Regions from separate parts of the Shewanella sp. SW1 genome, predicted to be linked through region 3. Evidence: predicted binding sites of a transcription regulator. Region 3 holds the regulator's gene; each other region holds the start of a gene.
The links. Region 3 encodes LexA, which represses DNA repair genes until DNA is damaged. Its sites were predicted from a motif close to TACTGTATNNNNATACAGTA; they were not measured.
Positions count from the first base shown of each region.

Region 1: the regulator LexA is predicted to act here: its motif matches at 3,850-3,869, upstream of recG (ATP-dependent DNA helicase RecG).
Region 2: the regulator LexA is predicted to act here: its motif matches at 3,296-3,315, upstream of recA (recombinase RecA).

Region 1 is NZ_JAKKSG010000011.1:100,497-107,535, forward strand. It holds gene L5M71_RS11615 (beta-ketoacyl synthase chain length factor) at 1-320, opposite strand, end outside; gene L5M71_RS11620 (DUF3014 domain-containing protein) at 658-1,554, opposite strand; gene recG (ATP-dependent DNA helicase RecG) at 1,758-3,833, opposite strand; gene L5M71_RS11630 (DNA-binding response regulator) at 4,025-4,621, opposite strand; gene L5M71_RS11635 (sensor histidine kinase) at 4,621-5,700, opposite strand; gene L5M71_RS11640 (tetratricopeptide repeat protein) at 5,819-6,523, opposite strand; gene L5M71_RS11645 (calcium/sodium antiporter) at 6,772-7,039, opposite strand, start outside.
Region 2 is NZ_JAKKSG010000022.1:82,894-89,932, forward strand. It holds gene rpoS (RNA polymerase sigma factor RpoS) at 1-318, shown strand, start outside; gene mutS (DNA mismatch repair protein MutS) at 450-3,020, opposite strand; gene recA (recombinase RecA) at 3,423-4,490, shown strand; gene L5M71_RS18365 (regulatory protein RecX) at 4,508-4,978, shown strand; gene alaS (alanine--tRNA ligase) at 5,298-7,039, shown strand, end outside.
Region 3 is NZ_JAKKSG010000018.1:29,700-36,738, forward strand. It holds gene L5M71_RS16225 (cytochrome c oxidase subunit 3) at 1-510, opposite strand, end outside; gene L5M71_RS16230 (cytochrome c oxidase assembly protein) at 507-1,088, opposite strand; gene ctaD (cytochrome c oxidase subunit I) at 1,090-2,682, opposite strand; gene coxB (cytochrome c oxidase subunit II) at 2,692-4,227, opposite strand; gene L5M71_RS16245 (cell division inhibitor SulA) at 4,631-5,143, opposite strand; gene lexA (transcriptional repressor LexA) at 5,140-5,760, opposite strand; gene plsB (glycerol-3-phosphate 1-O-acyltransferase PlsB) at 5,921-7,039, shown strand, end outside.

The DNA.
Region 1 (7,039 bases), on a different contig from region 3:
GATAAGGGCTGTTTGGCGATAATGTCTTCGAGCAGGCCAATGGTGCGCTGTAACTCTCCATGGCGCGAGGCAAAAATAGAGCGACAATTTGCAGGCATTTCGCACTGAAAACTCACCTCTAACATCATCTTAGTCAAGCGACTAAAACGGCGGCGCTGCATGGCGGGAATTTGTTTGAGTGCGGGAGCTGTGGTATCCGACTGTGGTGGCGTATCGAGATTGAGCTCAGCCGAACTCTCGCACCAAGTTTGCCAACTTTGATGGTGCTGATATTGGGGGGCCCAAGCGCCCCAAGAGAGAATGCTGAATGTTAGTTGCACTACTTTGCCTCGACACTAAATTTAAGCTGTCTTAGTTATCCCTAACTAAGTTAGAACATTAATGGATTGCCATACCATAGTGAGGAGTATACGCGTTAGAAGAATGACGCTCGAAATGCCCTCTACAGCGTGGTCATTCTACACTATGCCCTTTCTTTTTATGAAGCCATTTGCATTGTGCGGGTTAACGGAATGGGATCAAGTGCTGTGATTTGCAGCGCTTATTCGACATTGAGTAACAAATATCGCAGTGGCTATCTGATTTCGCAGATGCTTTAACTTACAGGTTAAAATGAAAAAAGGCGCACTGAGCGCCTTTTGGCATGAGCTTGATAACCTATTGCGACAATTGATTCTCGATTTTACGCAGCGCTACTTTCAACTTGCGAGTATTTTCTGGACCCATACGGATCAACAGTTTTTGTGCACTGGGTAGTGCCTCTAAGTTAGGGTCAACGAATTGATAGTTAACGCTAATTGAATTCAGCTCAATCGGATCTTCAATAATAGGTGCTGCGAGTAACATTTTAATTGCTTGCAGCATTCTGTCGTTAAATTTGGCGTTGCTGTAGCCGAGTTCGGTAAAAGCTTCCTCTAGGAGCGGCGTCAGTTGCTTGTAAGTTGTGATTAAGCTCTGTTCGTCCATTTTGGCAATCGAGTCAACATAGGCATCGTATCTGTGGAAACCCTCAGGATTTAAATACACTTTGTTGGTGATTTCTGAGACTGAGAACAGCTTCTCTGGTCCTTTAAGTGGGCTAACTTTACGGGTTAATTCACCCTGAGCTAGGTTATCCACGAATACCACAAATTGGCGGACGAGATCTTGCTGCACTAACGAAGAACTCAGCACATTGTTATTGATCATGGCGAGAGCTTTTTGTTGCACAAATGCATCACTTTCAGCCAGCACAGGCACAGGTTCTACGACAACTTCAGGCTCTGCCACTGCAGTGGTTTCAGTGCTATTGGTGTTCGTTTCTGTAACGGCAGGCGTCGTCTCAGTGGTTTCAGGCTCTGGCGCACTTTCGAGCGTCATAGGTTCAGATGGCGGTGTTTCAGGCAATACAATAGGGGCGTTAGGGATGAGTTTAGGTGAGTCAGAATCACCGCTGTAGTAATAATATCCTCCGGCAGAAAGTAGCACGACGAGCACTATCGCAAAAAGCGCAAAGCGATTGCTGCTAGAAGAAGTCTCTTGAGGTGTTATTCTATCATCTTGATTAACTTGCATTTTACATCCTTCGCTTGAGTGTCAAGGTAACTTGGTGAATACATGCAGCTAACATTAAAGTGCAAGAGCGGGCTATTTGAAGGCCGCAGGTTCATTTTGCAAGTTTCCATGCGCTTGTCTATAGCGCTTAGCTGAACATAAACAATTTATTTCGAGTAAAGGCAGATGTTACGCCTCGTTCTTTACCCTTTAATATTTACGGCTTAAGCTTGCACATAGTGCTGTCTGTGCCCGAGCCAACGTAAAATAATTGCATCGACTTTTTCGGGGGCTTGCGCCATTACATGGCTCGCTAATTTCTGAATGTGTGGGATCAAAGCTTGATCGCGCACCAGATCGGCAATTTTGAGCTCAGCCAGTCCCGTCTGCTTAGTGCCAAGCACTTCACCTGGGCCACGAATTTCTAAATCTTTCTGCGCTATGATGAAACCATCATTGCTTTGTCTGAGTACACTCAGTCTTTGGGTGGCGGTATGGCTCAATGGCGCCTTGTAGAGTAACACACAATGGCTTGCGATGGCGCCTCGACCGACTCGTCCGCGCAGTTGATGTAGTTGTGCTAGACCTAAACGTTCAGGGTTTTCAATGATCATCAGGCTGGCATTAGGTACGTCGACGCCCACTTCAATCACGGTTGTCGCTACCAGTAGATGAATAATGCCTGCCTTAAAGTCAGCCATGATTTGCTGTTTCTCGGCGCTCTTCAACCTGCCATGCACTAGGCCAATATTGAGCTCGGGCAGGGCGAGGCGCAGTTCTTCGGCTGTGTCTTCGGCGGCTTGGCATTCGAGCACTTCGGATTCTTCAATCAGAGTACACACCCAATAGGCCTGACGTTTATCTGTGATGACGGCGTTACGCACCCGTTCAAGCACTTCGTTGCGGCGTGAATCAGCAATCGCCACTGTGGTTACTGGAGTTCGCCCCGGCGGCAGTTCATCGATAATGGACGTGTCGAGATCTGCATAGGCCGTCATCGCCAGCGTGCGGGGAATGGGTGTGGCTGTCATGATCAATTGATGCGGGTGGAAACCTTGGTTCACGCCCTTTTCCCGCAGGCCTAAGCGTTGGTGTACGCCGAATCTGTGTTGCTCATCTATGATAATTAACGCAAGTTTGTTAAAGACCACATGCTGCTGGAAGATGGCATGGGTACCAATCACCATCTGGGCGGCGCCGGATTCAATATCCGCAAGGGATTGGGTTCTGGCCTTGCCTTTTAGTTTTCCCGCCAGCCAACCTACCTTAAGTCCGAGTGGCTCAAACCAAGCGGCAAAGTTAGTTGCATGTTGCTCGGCCAATAACTCGGTCGGTGCCATCATGGCAACTTGATAACCGTTTTCAATCGCTTGTAATGCCGCCATCGCCGCGACTAAGGTTTTGCCAGAGCCAACATCCCCTTGCACTAAGCGCATCATAGGGTGCGGTTTTTCTAAATCTTTGCCTATATCAGCCACGACTCTTTGCTGGGCGCCAGTCGGTTTAAAGGGCAAAGCGGCGAGGAAAGGATTGAGCAACTGCCCCGTGGCCTGCATGGTGACAGCGGCATCTAAATTACTGCGCTGCCTTAGGCGTAACATGCTGAGATTGTGGGCGAGTAATTCTTCCTGCACGAGTCGTTGCTGGGCTGGGTGTTGACCTAGCTCTAAATCGAACTGAGAGATCCCCGCAGGAGGGCGATGTAGCGTCTGCAGCGCTTGTTTAAGGCTGATGTTGTTAGGTTGCAATTGCGGTGGCAGAAGTTCAGTTAAGCCACCCTCTTCCAGCAATACCAAGGCTTGCTCCGTCAGCTTTAGCCAACTCGCCTGTTTTAAGCCCTCAGTCGTGGGATAAATCGGCGTTAGGGTATCACTCAGGTGAACATCTTCACCGGGATACACCACTTTATATTCTGGATGCACTATCTCAGCTTGATGACTACCACGGCGCACTTCACCATAGGCGCGGATCATCAAACCATTTTGCATGGCATTACGCTGAGCAACGGAAAAGTTAAAGAAGCGCAGGCTTAAGCTGCCCGTATCGTCGCGCACATTGCAGACCAGCATGCGCTTGCGGCCTTGGATGATTTGTGTCGATTGGATTTCAGCTTCTATAGTGCCATAACCGCCTAGGCTGAGGGCGGCAATGGGATAGATTTGGGTTCTATCTTCGTAGCGCAGGGGTAAGTGAAACAGCAGATCTTGTACTGTTGTGATGCCGAGCTTTGCGAGTTTCTCCGCGACCTTTTTGGCGACGCCTTTGAGGTCGGTGATCGGAACAAGATCCAATTGCTGCAAGTCGTTAGCACTCAATCACTGTGAATTTATACATATATTAACAGAGAATAAGCGTAAGGCAATCTCAAGGGGAATTAGGGTGTTATCAAATTTTGTTTGGAAGCATAGCTAATATCTTTCTGCGACCTTAAGGCCGCAAAATTGTTGATAAGAGATCGTTAGGCTGAAAGCGTGGTTAACTGTGAGTGTTATTACAACCAGCCTTTTTGTTTGGCGATGCGCGCTGCATCGATTCGATTGCTGGCATTGAGTTTGGCTATGGCTTCAGAGAGGTAGTTGCGAACAGTCCCTTCAGCGATAAAAAGAGTTTCGGCGATGTCGGAGGTGGATTTGCCTTCGCTAGCGAGGCGAAGAGCGCGGCGTTCTTTGTCGTTGAGTGGGTCGACATCGCCAATCGCCATCATGGCAAGTTCAGGATCGATCACTCGTTTTCCCGCCATCACTTGTTGAATCGCGTTGACTAAGGTTTCTGAGGGTGCATCTTTAAGCAGAAAGCCGCCCACACCCGCTTCGATGGCACGTTTAATATAGCCCGCACGGCCGAAGGTGGTAATGACCACTATCTTGGTTTGGCTATGTTGCTCCTTTAACCATGTAGCCAGCTCTAAGCCTGTGCGGCCGGGCATTTCGATATCCGTTAGCAAGAGATCAAAGCTTTGCTGTTTGAGTAAGCTTAGAGCTTCGTCGCCGTCACTCGCTTGGGTGATACTAAAACCCCCTGCAAGCGTGAGGAGTGCGGCGAGCGCTCCTCGCACCATAGCTTGATCTTCCGCCAATAAAATCTTCATTAATTTGTTGCTCCCTGCAAAGGTAAACTGACGGTAAATGTATATCCCTGTTCGAGATTATAGCTCAAGCTGCCGCCTAAACTGTCGAGGCGCTCGCGTATACCTGTGAGGCCATTACCCTCTATAAAAGGTTTGGCCGCGGCATTGTCTTTGACTTCGAGCAGCAGGTGGTCTGATTGCTTAGAAAAGTGGATAGAGCATTCACTTGCACCGCTATGGCGAAGAATATTATTAATGAGTTCGGTGAGGATCAAACTCAGTTGGCTTTCTGTGCTTGCACCTAGCTTGGGTAGCTCACCACTGAGCTCGACACTTAAGCCTTTATCCCTTAATGATTTACAAAGCTGCGTCACGCAACTCTCTAGACCCTTGTGTTTGTAGTCTGACACTGTGTGGCGGATCTGGCTTAAACTTTCCCTCGCAATTTGTCCTAGCTCAGTCAATTGGGTTGATGCGAGTTCATATTCTTGTTTTGCGATAAGCTTTTCGGCTAGCTCAGCCTTAAGGGCGATGGAAGAAAGGCTATGCCCCATAATGTCGTGTAGATCCCGCGCGATACGTTCACGCTCAAGCATAGTGGCCAAGGTGGTAATTTCTTGGGCACTTTGCTGTTCTTTCAATTTATGCCGATAACGTCTGCGTTCGGCGACACCAAACATGCCCACGCCGAGCACTAATCCCGAGCCGTAAAGCGGAAAGTAGTAACTGTTAAAGTGGTAAATCTCATTGAGGGCAAACAACAGGCCGATGAGTGCTGTAATAGCCAACAGACAGGTCCGGAGAGGATAAAAAAAGCCAATGAAGAAAGCGGCAAAGGTAAATAGCGATATAGAGCCTGGGTTGATTGGTGTGATCGCTATTGCTATGGCCACCATAATGAGAATGGGCAGATAGGCGCTACGGCTATTGCACTTATAGGTCCAAAAATAACTGACAATAAAAGGGATTAACACGGCAAAACTGAGGGCGATTTTCCAGCTTGGATAGGGATTTATGGCAAGTGGGATCAGATAAAACACTAAGTTTATCAAATACACCCAAGCAAGTTTTCGTTCGAGCTGAAGGGGAGTGCTTATCATGATGCCTCTGTGTCACTGAGTTGGTTGTTGAATGCCCACCGATGGCATCTGTTTTAATTTATTCTTTTTAGGGATTGGCGCTATCGTCAGCGCCATAGATCCCCGTTAGCAACTTTGTCTATTTTGCACTTAACTGCTGATTTTGTTGAAGCAAAAATTTTGCCCAACCGTAATCTGCTTGTACTTTGATCGCTTGTTGCCAATCTTCAATCGCGCCTTGGCTATCGCCTAATTCCTGTTTAGCGAGCCCGCGCCACGTGTAGGCTTCGGCTTCACCCCAGCAAATGTTGTCGCAAGGCTGGGCGAATCTTTCTATGGCTGTAGTGGCTAAGGTCTTAGCATTTTGCATGCTGCCGCCAAATATGGCTGGCGTGTTATAGGCGGCGATGGCTTTAACAAGCGCTACCCGTGGATTTTGTGGTTCTAATTGTTCGGCACTGGCAATCGCCTTGGCGGATTTCATACCGAGCGTTGCACCTTTACTATTGTCTAAGGCGATTTGCATGCCATAAACCGACGATAACAGGGCAAGGGATTCTGCATTCGCTTGGCTGGTTTCGAGTGCTTCTAATGTGGTTTGCGCTGTAGTCAGTGCGCTGCTAGCGAGTGTTTTCTGCCCCATTACATTGGCACTGATGGCTAAGCGATAGTTCGCATAGGCTTTATCATAATCTTGAGTGCTACCGCTCAGTTGTTGTAATTGCGTTAGATTCATCGCATTCGAGGCCGCGTCTACATTGGTGATGTTAGTGTTTGATGGCGTTGCTGCAAACGAGTGAGTACTGATAAGCAAAAAGCTGGAGGCGAGGAGTAATGTTTTCATGGTATTTCCTTATTGAGTGAGTTTCCCAATGTTTGGGTACGGGCTCATTATCAGAAATTCGATAGAAGAAGTGCAGACACAAAGGTCATGGCTTTGGCATGACAAATGTCATCAGTTGAGTTGTGTGCTTATATTTTTTATGAGGTGTGCTTTAAAGAAGGTGCGTGATTAATAAAGTGGACAATACCTAGAGAGCAAAACACCGGAGAGGCTCCGGTGTTTTTTTATCGCAAATGATCAGCTAAGTGTTATACCACAGCTTGAGTGCTTGCTTGGTTTATTAGGTAGCCCAAGTAACCTAAGTAGCACAGTAGTAATACTGAACCTTCGCGGCGGCCAATACGAAATCCTGTCCAAGCGAAAGGTAAAATCATGATAGCAAATGCCAACATCACGATGAAATCAAAGGGTTGGAAGCCAAGAGATGATACCGGCTGTACTATTGCAGTAATACCTAAAATACCCAAAATATTGAATATGTTAGAACCGACAACGTTACCTATGGCTATGTCACTC
Region 2 (7,039 bases), on a different contig from region 3:
TTGGGGGGCGATAACGAGAAAGCATTATTAGATGTATTGGCCGATGATGATAGTGTTGGCCCTGACTATAAAGTGCAAGATGAAGACATCTCTAACTCGGTTGTGAAATGGCTTAACGAGTTGAACACAAAACAAAGAGAAGTATTAGCCCGTCGTTTTGGTTTGTTAGGTTATGAACCTTCTACGCTTGAAGATGTGGGGGCTGAAATTGGTTTAACCCGTGAACGTGTTCGTCAAATCCAAGTGGAAGCATTAAAACGCTTACGTGATTTATTGGGTTCTCAAGGTTTATCTGTTGAAGCTTTATTTAGAAACTAATATCTGTCTTATGGTGCCTTTCAGAGAAGCTATCCAGAAATGCACTTAGTGTGAGATCACGTCATAAAGTAAAACGCCCACTATAGAGTGGGCGTTGTTATTTTTAGGCTTTTATTTAGATCACCTGATGTCTAGCTCAAGCGTTTCAGTTCATAGAGCAAATCAAGCGCCTGTTTTGGCGTTAAGTTATCGGGATTAATGCTACTTAATTTAGTCAAAGCTGGATTTTCAACCGGTTCAGGTAAAGCGAGTAAGCTTTGAATGGGCGTCCTCGTTCCTTCTGGTTGGTGATCGCGACTCTCCAATTGCTGCAATTTATGTTTCGCTGCTTTAATCACTTTGTTTGGCACGCCGGCAAGCGCCGCAACTTGTAAGCCGTAGCTTTTACTGGCGGCGCCTTCTTGTACTGCATGCATAAAGGCGATGGTATCATCGTGCTCTATGGCATCAAGGTGCACATTGTAAACACCTGCCATTAAGTCAGGTAATTGAGTTAGCTCAAAATAATGGGTAGCGAATAGGGTCATAGCCCCGACTTGCTGGGCTAAATACTCTGCTGCCGACCAAGCTAGCGATAAACCATCATAGGTGGATGTTCCACGGCCGATTTCATCCATTAACACTAAACTACTGGCAGTGGCATTGTGCAGGATGTTGGCAGTTTCAGTCATTTCGACCATAAAGGTTGAGCGGCCAGAGGCCAGATCGTCTGATGCGCCAATACGGGTAAAGATGCGATCAATCGGGCCAATCAGGGCGCGATCTGCTGGAACAAAACAACCAATATGGGTCATCAGTGTAATCAAGGCGACTTGACGCATATAGGTCGATTTACCGCCCATGTTGGGTCCGGTGACAATCAACATACGTCTTTGATTGTGCAAGGTCACTGGGTTAGCGATAAACGGCGTTTGGCTAACACGCTCCACCACTGGATGGCGACCTGCGTCTATTTGTACGCCGATATCTTGGCTCAGCTCTGGACAAGTGTAGCCTAAGGTTTCGGCACGCTCGGCAAAGTTACTCAGTACATCAAGCTCAGCCGCTGCTCTAGCAAAAGCCTGTAATTCATGTAATTTCGGCAGAATAAGATCGAATAACTGTTCCCATAACTGCTTTTCGAGTGCCAGCGCTTTACCTTGGCTCGAGAGGACTTTTTCTTCGTATTCCTTAAGTTCAGGCGTGATATAACGCTCCATATTCTTAAGTGTTTGGCGTCGTTGATAATTGAGCGGTACTTGTGAGGATTGCAGGCGGCTTACTTCGATGTAATAACCGTGTACGCGGTTATAGCCGACTTTAAGTGTATTGATGCCAGTTCGTTCTTTTTCTCTGGCTTCAAGTTGTACTAAGTAATCACTCGCTCCTTCGCTCAGACCGCGCCATTCATCTAGTTCGCTGTTATAGCCTTCACGGATCACCCCACCATCGCGGATAAGCATAGGTGGATTATCGACTATCGCGCGCTCAAGCAGGGCTTGCTCAGCGGGGAACTCACCTAAGTGTTGACGCAATTGAGTCGTGTGCGGCGCGCTCAGTGTACTTAAACTCAGTTGTAATTCAGGCAATAAGCCCAGTGCTTGACGTAAACGTGCAAAGTCCCTTGGACGGGCAGTGCGCAGGGCTAACCTTGCCATGATACGTTCGATATCGCCAAGTGCCTTTAGCTGCTCATGCAAACCTTCGTGGGCTGCGGTATCGAGCAGTTCAGTCACCGCCTGTTGACGAGCCTTGATTTGCTTAGGATCTCGCAGAGGCTGATGGACCCAGCGTTGTAACATACGGCTGCCCATAGGCGTTGCCGTATTATCCAATACTGCCGCTAAGGTATTATCGCGGCCACCGGCAAGGTTTTGAGTTAATTCTAAATTTCGGCGAGTTGCCGCATCGAGTACTATGCTATCGGTTTGATTGAAGCGGATAATGGCATTGATATGGGGCAGTGCCGTGCGCTGTGTGTCTTTGACATATTGCATCAAGCAACCCGCAGCCTGCAGTGATAAACGTGCATCTGCGATGCCAAAACCATGTAAGTCTTTAGTGCCGAACTGGGCCAGTAGTAACTTGATACTCGTATCGTAATCAAATTCCCACTCGGGGCGACGGCGTTTGCCTTTAAAACCGTTAAGTAGACCTAGTTCGCCAAAGTCTTCACTGTAGAGAATTTCAACGGGATTAGTGCGTTGCAATTCTGCTTCTAATGACTCTCGGGTGTCGAGCTCTGCAATCACAAAACGTCCGGATGAAACATCTAATGTGGCATAACCAAAACCGACTTTACCTTGATAAACCGCGGCTAACAGATTGTCTTGGCGCTCTTGTAGCAACGCTTCGTCGGTTAAGGTGCCTGGCGTGACAATTCGCACCACTTTACGTTCTACCGGTCCTTTAGATGTCGCGGGATCGCCAATCTGTTCGCAAATCGCAACTGATTGACCAATTTGAACTAATTTTGCAAGATAGCCTTCCACAGCATGGTAAGGAAGTCCCGCCATCGGAATAGGATCGCCACCACTTTTACCGCGCGCAGTGAGTGAAATGCCTAACAGCTCAGAAGCACGTTTAGCATCGTCATAAAACAACTCGTAGAAGTCACCCATGCGATAAAACAGCAACATATCGTGATGTTCTGCTTTCATCGTCAAGTACTGACGCATCATAGGAGTATGTTTCTCTAAATCATCGGTATCAATTACATTCATTAAATCGTTATCGTCCGTTGTGACTGCCTAAAGGCGATACAGTTTGTGTGGTTAAGGGTGATTAAGCGCTATGGAAGCGGAAGACTGCTGTACAATTTTCAGCTAAAAAGACCACGCAAAATTTGTTGCGCCAATCTTAGCAATAATTTAGCGAAAATTGAGCCCTTAACGATGGATATTGATCAAAGGGAGCTATTATCTGATTTGATATTCGCTAAAACCTTGGTCATATTAAAAATCCTATCAGCTAAAAATAATTCAGTCACAGGTCTTGATACTGTATGATTGTACAGTATACTAGTCAGCAGAATTAAGACAAAAAGCGCGGCTTTTTGAATTACCCGTTTGTAAATTGAATATCACTTTTGACAGCTTAATGCTTGTCTTGATGAGGGAACAGGAATGAAGGTCGATCCAAATAAAGAGAAAGCACTTGCTGCGGTATTGATCCAAATTGAGAAACAATTTGGTAAAGGCTCCATCATGAAGCTGGGCGAAGATCGCTCTATGGATGTTGAGACCATTTCTACCGGTTCTCTGTCTCTGGACGTTGCTTTAGGTGCTGGCGGTTTGCCAATGGGTCGTATCGTTGAGATCTATGGTCCTGAATCATCAGGTAAAACAACACTGACTTTAGAAGTGATTGCCGCAGCGCAACGTGAAGGCAAAACCTGTGCCTTTATCGATGCAGAGCATGCGTTAGACCCTATTTATGCTAAAAAATTGGGCGTAGATATTGATAACCTGCTGTGTTCGCAACCGGATACTGGCGAGCAAGCGCTTGAGATTTGTGATGCTTTAACTCGTTCAGGCGCTGTTGACGTTATCGTAGTCGACTCAGTGGCGGCATTAACGCCTAAAGCTGAAATCGAAGGCGAAATTGGTGATTCTCACATGGGCCTAGCGGCGCGTATGATGAGCCAAGCCATGCGTAAACTTGCGGGTAACTTAAAGCAATCTAACACCTTACTTATCTTCATCAACCAAATTCGGATGAAGATTGGTGTGATGTTCGGTAACCCAGAAACTACAACCGGTGGTAACGCGCTGAAGTTTTATGCTTCTGTTCGTTTAGACATTCGCCGCACTGGTGCCATTAAAGACGGCGATGAAGTGGTCGGTAACGAAACTCGCGTTAAAGTGGTGAAAAACAAGGTTGCAGCGCCGTTTAAGCAGGCCGAATTCCAAATCCTTTATGGCCAAGGTATTAACCGTACTGGTGAGTTAGTTGACTTAGGCGTAGCCCATAAGTTGATTGAAAAAGCGGGCGCTTGGTACAGCTATAAAGGTGATAAAATCGGCCAAGGTCGTGCTAATGCTGGCAAATATCTGACTGAAAACCCAGCTATTGCTGCTGAAATTGACAAGACGCTACGTGAGTTGCTTTTGAGTAATCCGAGTGCCTTGGCTGCCAAAGCTGATGATAGTACTGAGGACAATATTGATTTAGAGACAGGCGAAGTATTCTGAGTCAGTCAGCCCATCAAATTGCGGTCGCGCTGTTAGCGCGCCGCGATTATTCCCGTTTACAAATCCGCGATAAATTGCTCGAAAAAGGTTTCGAACTTAACGATATCGAACCTGTACTCGATGCTTGCGAATCCTCCGGTTTTATTAATGATGCTCGTTATGCCGAACTGTTGGTGCGAAGCCACATCAGTCGAGGCCACGGTGCAATACGCATCCGCCAAGCAATCGCACAGAAAGGCTTATCTAAAGACTGTATTGAAGCCGCTTTGGTTAATTGTGATTGTGACTGGTTTGAGCTAGCAAAAGATAAAGCCACCAAAAAATACGGTGTTCCTCGCGTAACAGAAGTGAAGGGCTCTAAAGCTCGGGATCTCATCGCAAAGGAAAAGGCCAAACGAGTGCGTTTTTTAATGGGCCAAGGCTTTAGCTACGATCAAATCACTTACGCACTAGATTCAGATCCCAATGATCTCGATGAAAATTATTAAATTTGGAGCTAAGACTGTAAAAGCTCATCTAAATATCATCAATGAGTCTTGTCCATTTCGTACTCCACATTAGACTCACTTGCTTAAATATTGTCCGTGCCGCGATAAACTTACACCGTCTTTATTTGTGCTTTATCTTGTCGTTTTGCTTCTAGTGACTCTGGTGTGGGCGATTCACGCTAAAATATTAAATTCCTGATGTGTATATCACCAATCAAGACTGGTCGTCCTTCCTTAGTCTGCTTATAATGCTGGGCAAATAGAAATACGGCTAGCCTAAGGCGTAGCTGGTAATGCTTACCCAATTCAGGATGATTTCATGTATCAAACTACAGCAGAGCTCAGAAGCGCTTTCCTCGAATTTTTCCGCAGCAATGGTCATCAAGTTGTGGACAGTAGTTCATTAGTGCCAGGCAACGATCCCACACTTTTATTTACCAATGCAGGCATGAACCAGTTCAAGGACGTGTTTCTTGGTATGGACAAACGCAATTATACGCGTGCGACCACTGCTCAACGTTGTGTACGCGCCGGTGGTAAACATAACGATTTGGATAACGTTGGCTACACAGCACGTCATCACACCTTTTTCGAAATGCTAGGTAACTTCAGTTTTGGAGATTATTTTAAAGAAGAAGCGATTCGTTTGGGCTGGACTTTTTTAACTGAAACGTTAAAGCTGCCGAAGGAACGTCTGTGCGTCACTATTTATCAGACAGATGATGAAGCCTTTGAAATCTGGAATAAAAAAATTGGTGTCGCTGCCGAGAACATCATACGTATCGGTGACAATAAAGGTGCTGCCTTTGCGTCAGATAACTTCTGGCAAATGGGTGATACCGGTCCTTGTGGTCCATGTACTGAGATTTTTTATGATCATGGTGATCATATTTGGGGTGGCCGTCCTGGCAGTCCTGAAGAAGATGGCGACCGTTTCATCGAAATCTGGAACATCGTTTTCATGCAGTACAACCGTCAAGCATCGGGTGAAATGTTACCTTTGCCTAAGCCATCGGTTGATACTGGCATGGGGATTGAGCGTATCGCCGCGATTATGCAAGGCGTACATTCTAACTACGAAATCGATATTTTCCGTACTTTGATCGCTAAAGCGGCAGAAATCATCGGCGTAAGCGATTTAACCGAGAAGTCACTGCGCGTCATTGCCGACCATATCCGTTCATGTGCATTCCTTATTGCCGATGGCGTTATGCCGTCGAACGAAGGCCGCGGTTATGTGCTGCGCCGCATTATCCGCCGCGCAGTTCGCCATGGTAACAAGTTGGGCGCGACCGAAGCTTTCTTCTATAAGTTGGTTCCATCTTTGATTGCGGTGATGGGCGATGCGGCTAAAGGGTTAGCTGAGACGCAAGTCATTGTTGAAAAAGCGCTGAAAGCGGAAGAGGAGCAATTTGCCCGTACGCTTGAACGTGGTTTAGGTATTTTAGATACGGCCTTAAACGAGTTGAAAGGCGACACTTTAGACGGCGAAACCGTATTTAAGCTGTATGACACCTACGGCTTCCCAATGGATTTGACCGCTGACGTCTGTCGTGAGCGCAACATCATTGTCGATGAAGCAGGTTTCGAAGTCGCCATGGCTGAGCAACGTAGCCGCGCCCAAGCTGCTGGTAACTTTGGTGCAGATTACAACGCAGCGCTGAAAATCGATGCTGAAACCGCATTCACTGGTTACACCGAATTAGCGGGCCAAGCTAAGGTCACCGCGATTTATCAAAATGGTGAGTCAGTGACGGCGATCAAAGCGGGTGATGAAGCCGTTGTCGTGCTCGATGTAACACCTTTCTACGCGGAATCTGGCGGTCAAGTAGGCGATAAAGGCCAATTGGTTGCAAACGGTATTGAGTTTACGGTAAACGATACGCAAAAGTATGGTCAAGCAACGGGCCATCAAGGTGTTTTGGCTACAGGTAGCTTGAGCGTTGGCCAAGTTATTGAAGCGAAAGTGGACAAAAAACTGCGTCACCGTACACAGTTAAACCATTCTGTTACGCATTTACTGCATGCCGCACTGCGTCAAGTGCTCGGTACTCATGTCTC
Region 3 (7,039 bases):
AACTGAGGAGGTTAGCAGTACGATAGTGTTGATTAATGGCAGTCCAGTCCATGGCATAGCTTGGGTTTTAGTGCCATCTGGCGTAGTAATGAGCGGCCAAATAGCTTCAAACTGAGGCCAGAGTACTTCGTGGGTCATGGCATTATTCGATGCGCCACCGAGCCAAGGCACTGCGAACATGCGGGCATAAAATAGTGCCCCGAAAAAAGCGCCGAAAAACATGACTTCCGAAAAAATAAACCAGCTCATACCTTGGCGAAACGATCGATCCATTTGGCTAGAATAGAGCCCTGCCATCGACTCTTGGATCACGGTTCTAAACCAACCTACCAGCATGAATAGGATCACAGCTATTCCAACCAGCAGCACATAACCGCCACCGGATGCACCTGATTTTAACTGTTGCACGAAAAGGCCTGCACCAGAGGCGATTAAGAACAAGCCAATGGCACCTACAATAGGCCAGACACTTTGGGATGGAACGTAGTAAGACTGATGTTTCGTTGTCATTTTGCAGCTCCTTGCTCTATGGCAGACGCTAACTGCTTGTCGGTAATGTCGTAGAGAGTGTAAGAGAGGGTCAGAGTATGGATAGACTCAGGTAACTGAGGATCCACATAGAAAATGAGCGGCAGCTCAGCGCTAGTGTCCGCCGCTAAGGGTTGTTGATTAAAGCAAAAGCATTCTGTTTTATTAAAATAAGCGGCACCTTGGCCGGGCGAAACTGAAGGTATCGCTTGGCCAATAGTTGCTTTAGCGGACATATTGCGCGCCAAAAATGCCGTATGGATTAGCTCGCCAGGGTGAACTTCGAGCCGTTTGGTTTGTGGCGCAAATGTCCATGGCATGCCTGTTTGTACCTGAGAAATAAATTCTACAGTCACTATTCGGCTTGTATCTACTGTGATTGCTTGATAACTACTCGCGGTATTGGAGGGTTTTCCATTGATACCGAGTTGCTCGCACAACACATCGTAGAGCGGCACCAGCGCGAATCCAAAGCCAAACATTCCAATACAGCCGATAACTAACATGCTGATAAGTTTACGATTTGACTTAGGTTTATCTTGCTGGTGTTGGGTTGCCATTTCATTTCACCTCAGGTGGTGTCGTGAAGGAGTGGTAAGGTGCAGGGCTTGGCAATGTCCACTCTAAACCCTCGGAACCTTCCCAAGGTTTAGCGGGGGCTTTTTCGCCGCCACGGATGCACTTAATTACTAATACTAAGAAAATCAATTGCGATAAGCCGAAGGCGAACCCACCAATCGAGACGATTTGATTAACATCGGCAAATTGAATCGAGTAGTCAGGGATACGCCTTGGCATTCCTGCCAGCCCAAGGAAATGCATCGGGAAAAATAGCACATTGACTGAAATCACCGAGCACCAGAAATGCCATTGTCCCAGTCGTTCGTTGTACATGTGTCCCGTCCACTTAGGTAGCCAGTAATAGGCCGCTGCCATGATGGAGAAAATCGCACCAGTCACGAGCACATAATGGAAATGTGCCACAACAAAATAAGTATCGTGGTACTGGAAGTCGGCGGGTGTAATGGCGAGCATTAATCCCGAAAAACCGCCAATAGTGAAGAGTATGATAAAGGCTACAGCAAACAGCATGGGCGTTTCGAAACTGAGTGAGCCGCGCCACATAGTGGCAACCCAGTTAAACACTTTCACTCCAGTTGGCACTGCAATCAACATAGTGCAATACATGAAGAACAGCTCGGCAAACACAGGCATACCTGTGGTGAACATATGGTGCGCCCACACGAGGAACGACAGAATTGCAATACTAGCCGTAGCATAAACCATGGATGCATAGCCAAATAAGGGTTTACGACTGAAGGCTGGGACTATGGCAGAGATGATGCCAAAGGACGGCAAGATCATGATGTAGACTTCAGGGTGGCCGAAGAACCAGAAAATATGCTGGAACATCACAGGATCGCCGCCGCCAGCCGCATCGAAGAAACTCGTGCCGAAAAACTTATCTGTCAGCACCATAGTCACTGCGCCAGCGAGTACGGGCATAACCGCGATCAGTAGGAATGCCGTGATAAGCCAAGTCCACACAAACAATGGTAACTTCATCCATGTCATGCCTGGCGCGCGTAAATTCACTATGGTCACAATCACGTTGATTGCGCCCATGATCGAACTTATCCCCATGATGTGAATAGAAAATACAAAGAGCGCCGTGCTATCTGGACTATAAGTTGTTGATAGTGGTGCGTAGAAGGTCCAACCAAAGTTAGGTCCGCCACCTTCCATAAATAGCGAACTGAGAAGGATAGTGAAGGCGAAGGGGAGTATCCAAAAACTCCAGTTATTCATCCGTGGCAGCGCCATATCGGGCGCCCCTATCATCATAGGGATCAGCCAGTTAGCGAGCCCTGTAAAGGCTGGCATTACCGCACCGAATACCATGATCAGCCCATGAACAGTTGTCATTTGGTTGAAAAAGTTGGGCTCGACCAATTGTAATCCAGGTTGAAAGAGTTCAGCGCGGATCACCATGGCCATAGCGCCACCGGTTAAGAACATAATGAAGCTGAACCATAAATACAAAGTACCTATGTCTTTATGGTTGGTGGTTAGCAGCCAGCGCATGATGCCCTTTGGCGCACCATGATGATGGTCATCATGGGCTGCGGTTTGATCTTGAGTCGTTGTGCTCATCATTATCCCCTACTGTCCATGACTTGCGATATCAGCAGGTTGCACTGTATCGCCGGTATTGTTGCCCCAAGCATTGCGTTCATAGGTAATGACTGCTGCAAGTTGTTGTGGGCTAAGCTGTTTGCCAAATGCCTGCATAGCCGTGCCTGTTTTACCGTGCATCACAATATCGATGTGATTGGCGACTGGTCCAATGGCGATAGCGCTACCCACTAGCGCGGGGAAGGCGGGTGGTATTCCTGCACCTGTCACTTGATGGCAGGCAGCACAGAAGGTCGCGTAGACAGTTTCACCTTCGGCCATGAGGGCGTCATGGCTGAGTGTGGGGAGGCTTGCGGGATCGACTGCAGCTGAGACGTCTGTTGCAGACGCGGGTGTCGGGGTTATACTGCTTGGTACCGCGGCGGATGTTTGTGCAGAATTGCCGTTCATGTACTCGTTGACGTCTTTGGCTTGCACTGCATCGCCAGTATTATTGCCCCAAGCATTACGCTCGTAGGTAGTCACTGCCGCGATTTCTTGTGCGGTCAATTGCTTACTAAACGCTTGCATGGCAGTACCCGTTTTACCGTTGAGCACAATTTCAAGGTGACCGCTGAGTGGTCCCGTTGCAATCGGGCTACCTTTAAGGTGCGGAAATACGCCTTGCAACCCTTCGCCATTGGGCTGGTGGCAGGCTGCGCAGTGCCCGAGGTAAACTTGTTCACCTTGAGTCATCAACTCTTCTTTACTTAGGGTTTGTGATAAAGCGGCTTGAGCGGCTTCAGCCGCAGCACCTGCGGCTTGTTTCTGCTCTGTGACCCAAGCCTCAAACTCGGCTTCGGGTAACGCTTGTACTACGATAGGCATAAAACCATGGTCTTTACCGCAGAGCTCGGCGCATTGACCACGGTAAATGCCGGGTTTGTCGATGCGAGTCCAGGCCTCATTGATAAATCCTGGATTGGCATCTTTCTTAATTGCAAAGGCGGGCACCCACCAAGAATGGATGACATCCTCTGAAGTCATCAGAAAGCGGATTTTGCGGTTTATCGGTAGAACGAGCGGTTTATCGACTTCCAATAGATAGTTTTCACCCTTGGTTTCGGTGCCTTCGATTTGTGCTCTGGGTGTTGTCAGTATGCTATAAAAATCAATATCTTGATCGAAATAGCTGTAATGCCATTTCCATTGGGAACCCGTGACTTTTACGGTGAGATCGGCGTTGCTGGGATCTTCCATTGCGATTAAAGTTTTTGTCGCTGGAATCGCCATTAAGATCAAAATGATAAATGGCAGAATCGTCCAAGCGATTTCAACTTTAGTGCTTTCGTGAAAGTGGGACGCGACAGCGCCTTTGGATTTTCTGTGGTTGATCATGGCGTAAATCATGACGCCAAAGACCACTAGGCCTATTGCGCAGCAGATATACAAGATGGTCATGTGCAAGTGATAAACCTTGCCACTGATCTCGGTCACGCCAGGGGTCATGTTGAACCGCATGTCTGCGGCGGTCAACGGTGGTGCGAAAAGCACCACGAGTAAACAATACAACAATTGCTTCACAAGACTTCTCCTCTGCCAATTGCGAATAGCAACTACAAAGAAGAGCAACACAGTAAGTCTCAACTCTATGCAAACTCTTCAGTTCCCAAAAAAGCTTTTTTGACTTCAACGTGCGTTGGCGGCTGTTACTTTTAATCAAGTATTGTTACTGCTGGTAATTAGCCACGCTGGCACATACTGCTGAAATAAATCTGTTCTCTATTTTTAGTGGCGCTTCGAGTTCGATAAATACTCGATTCATTGACCACGGAAGGTGATATATCATCACCGACTTAACCAACCATACTTGCTGTTTAAATATTGATCAAGATCACTTATTTATCTAATTATCTGAAAAATTGCCAAAAAAAAGCCTCACATTCATAGGTGAGGCGGCTTTCAAGGTAAAAAATTAAATGAATATTTAGTGTACAGCGCTAAAAAAAGATTGCTGACCGAAGAGATTGCCTTGCTCAATGCGTACGTCGGCATGTAAGTGACTGTTTACGTCTTCAAGCACTATGCCCATAGCTCGGGCACTTTTAGCCACGATTTGTAGGCGTCGATTATCCCGCGCATCTAATGATTGAGTCCAAGTAATGACTGCACTGGACGTACCACTTGTCAGGGCTTTTTCCATCGCCCACAGGGTTTCGACTTCATCTTTAGCATGAACCAGTAAGACTCTATCCATACGCACACCTGCGCTGGCAAGCATTTGCTTGTAGCCAATACTTGGTGGGTTGATGAGCACTAACCAACGGCCCTGTTGGCTTAACTGAGCGAGTTGTGCACTCAGATGAATTAATTCTTGGCGACCTTGAGTCTTAGTTGGCATACAGGCGATAGGCGCATGGTGCCAGTCATAGTCGGCATCACGGACTTCATCGAGCCACAAGCCCGGATGGCGGGGGGCATTGCCAAGTAGTTTATTCATAGCCAATCTCCATTACGGATCACACCGACGGCGAGTCCTTCAATTGTTAAACTTTGGAAGCCTAAATCCACTTTAATCGGGGAGTAATCTTCATTTTCGGCATGTAGATAGACCACATTACCTTTTTTTTCGAAACGTTTAACAGTGACATCGTCATCGACTCTAGCGACAACCACTTGACCATTTCTAGCTTGTTCTACTTTATGAACTGCCAGCAAATCACCTTCGAGAATGCCGATATTCTTCATGCTGTCACCCTTTACTCGCAGTAAAAAATCGGCGGCGGGATGGAACATGCTTGGGTCGACTTGGTAGTACTGTTCAACATGTTCTTGGGCGAGGATAGGTTCACCTGCGGCCACTTGGCCGATGAGCGGTAAACCTGTTTCAGTCAAATCTTCGATTTCCGCAGGCAGACGAATGCCTCGAGATGTGCCTGGCATGATCTCAATGCAGCCCTTTTTTGCCAACGCCTTAAGATGTTCTTCAGCCGCATTGGCGCTCTTAAAACCTAAACGGGTTGCGATTTCTGCCCGAGTGGGTGGCATGCCAGTATCGGCAATATTTCGTTTAATTAGCTCTAATATTTCAGCTTGGCGTGGCGTCAAAGGTCTCATGGTGTTTCCTGTTTTTCTATACAGTTACTGTTAGTATATACAGTATTATTTGCAGCGCAAGTATTAACCACTTTTTAGCTATGTTGGAGAGAATTAGCGAATATTGCCCATAGTCTGGTATTCTATCGGGCTAGTAAACGCACTTAATTGCATAAGAATAATGCCTAAACACGACTCTCTTTGGTTGAAATCATTACGTTGGATCCAAAAACACTTAGTGCACACTATTGTGGTGCCTCAGGATCCCTTTGCCGATCTGAATCTGGATGCTTCCAGACCCCTTGTTTATGTGATGAAAACAGAATCCCTTAGTGACATAGCTGCTTTGAGCGAAATAACGGCTAAGTTAGGTTTACCAAGCCCTTATGAGCCTCTAGTGGCTAATGGTGTGACTGCGCCTCGGGTTGTCTGTCTTCAAGGACGTAAGCCACTGTTTGGCGAGCGTGCTGGTAATGAGCCTTTCCTCGAATGCTTTATGCGTTTGTTAGCCGTGCATAAGGAACGTCCTGAATTGGATATTCAACTTGTGCCTGTGAGCTTGTATTGGGGTCGAACGCCAGGGAAAGAAGACGACACTATGAAGGCGGCCGTATTTGAGCGGGAAAACCCGACTTGGTTGCGCAAGTGCTTGATGATTCTGTTCTTAGGTCGACATAACTTCGTGCAGTTTTCGAATGCCGTATCCCTGCGTTACATGGCTGACGAACATGGCACCGACATGGGGATTGCCCATAAGTTAGCACGGGTTGCGCGCGTGCATTTCCGTCGTCAACGTAAGGTAATGACAGGGCCTGTGCTGCCAAACCGCCAAGCACTGTTTCATTCGTTGCTCAAATCTGAGTCGCTGCGCAAAGCGATTCAAGAAGAAGCCGCCAGTAAAAAGATTTCTGAGACCCAAGCGCGCGAGACGGCTATTGAGTACCTCGATGAAATCGCAGCAGATTACTCAGATAGTTTAGTGCGTATTGCCGAGCGTTTTTTAACTTGGTTGTGGAACAAGCTTTACAGCGGGATCAACATTAAAGGCGCCGAGCAAGTTCGCCAGCTGCACCATGATGGTCACGAGATCGTTTATGTGCCTTGCCATCGCAGCCACATGGATTACCTGCTGTTATCGTATATTTTGTATTATCAAGGCATGGTTCCGCCGCACATTGCTGCTGGCATCAACCTCAATTTCTGGCCCGCGGGACCTATGTTCCGTCGCGGTGGTGCCTTCTTCATCCGCCGTAGTTTTAATGGTAACAAGCTGTACACCGCAGTATTTCGTGAGTATTTA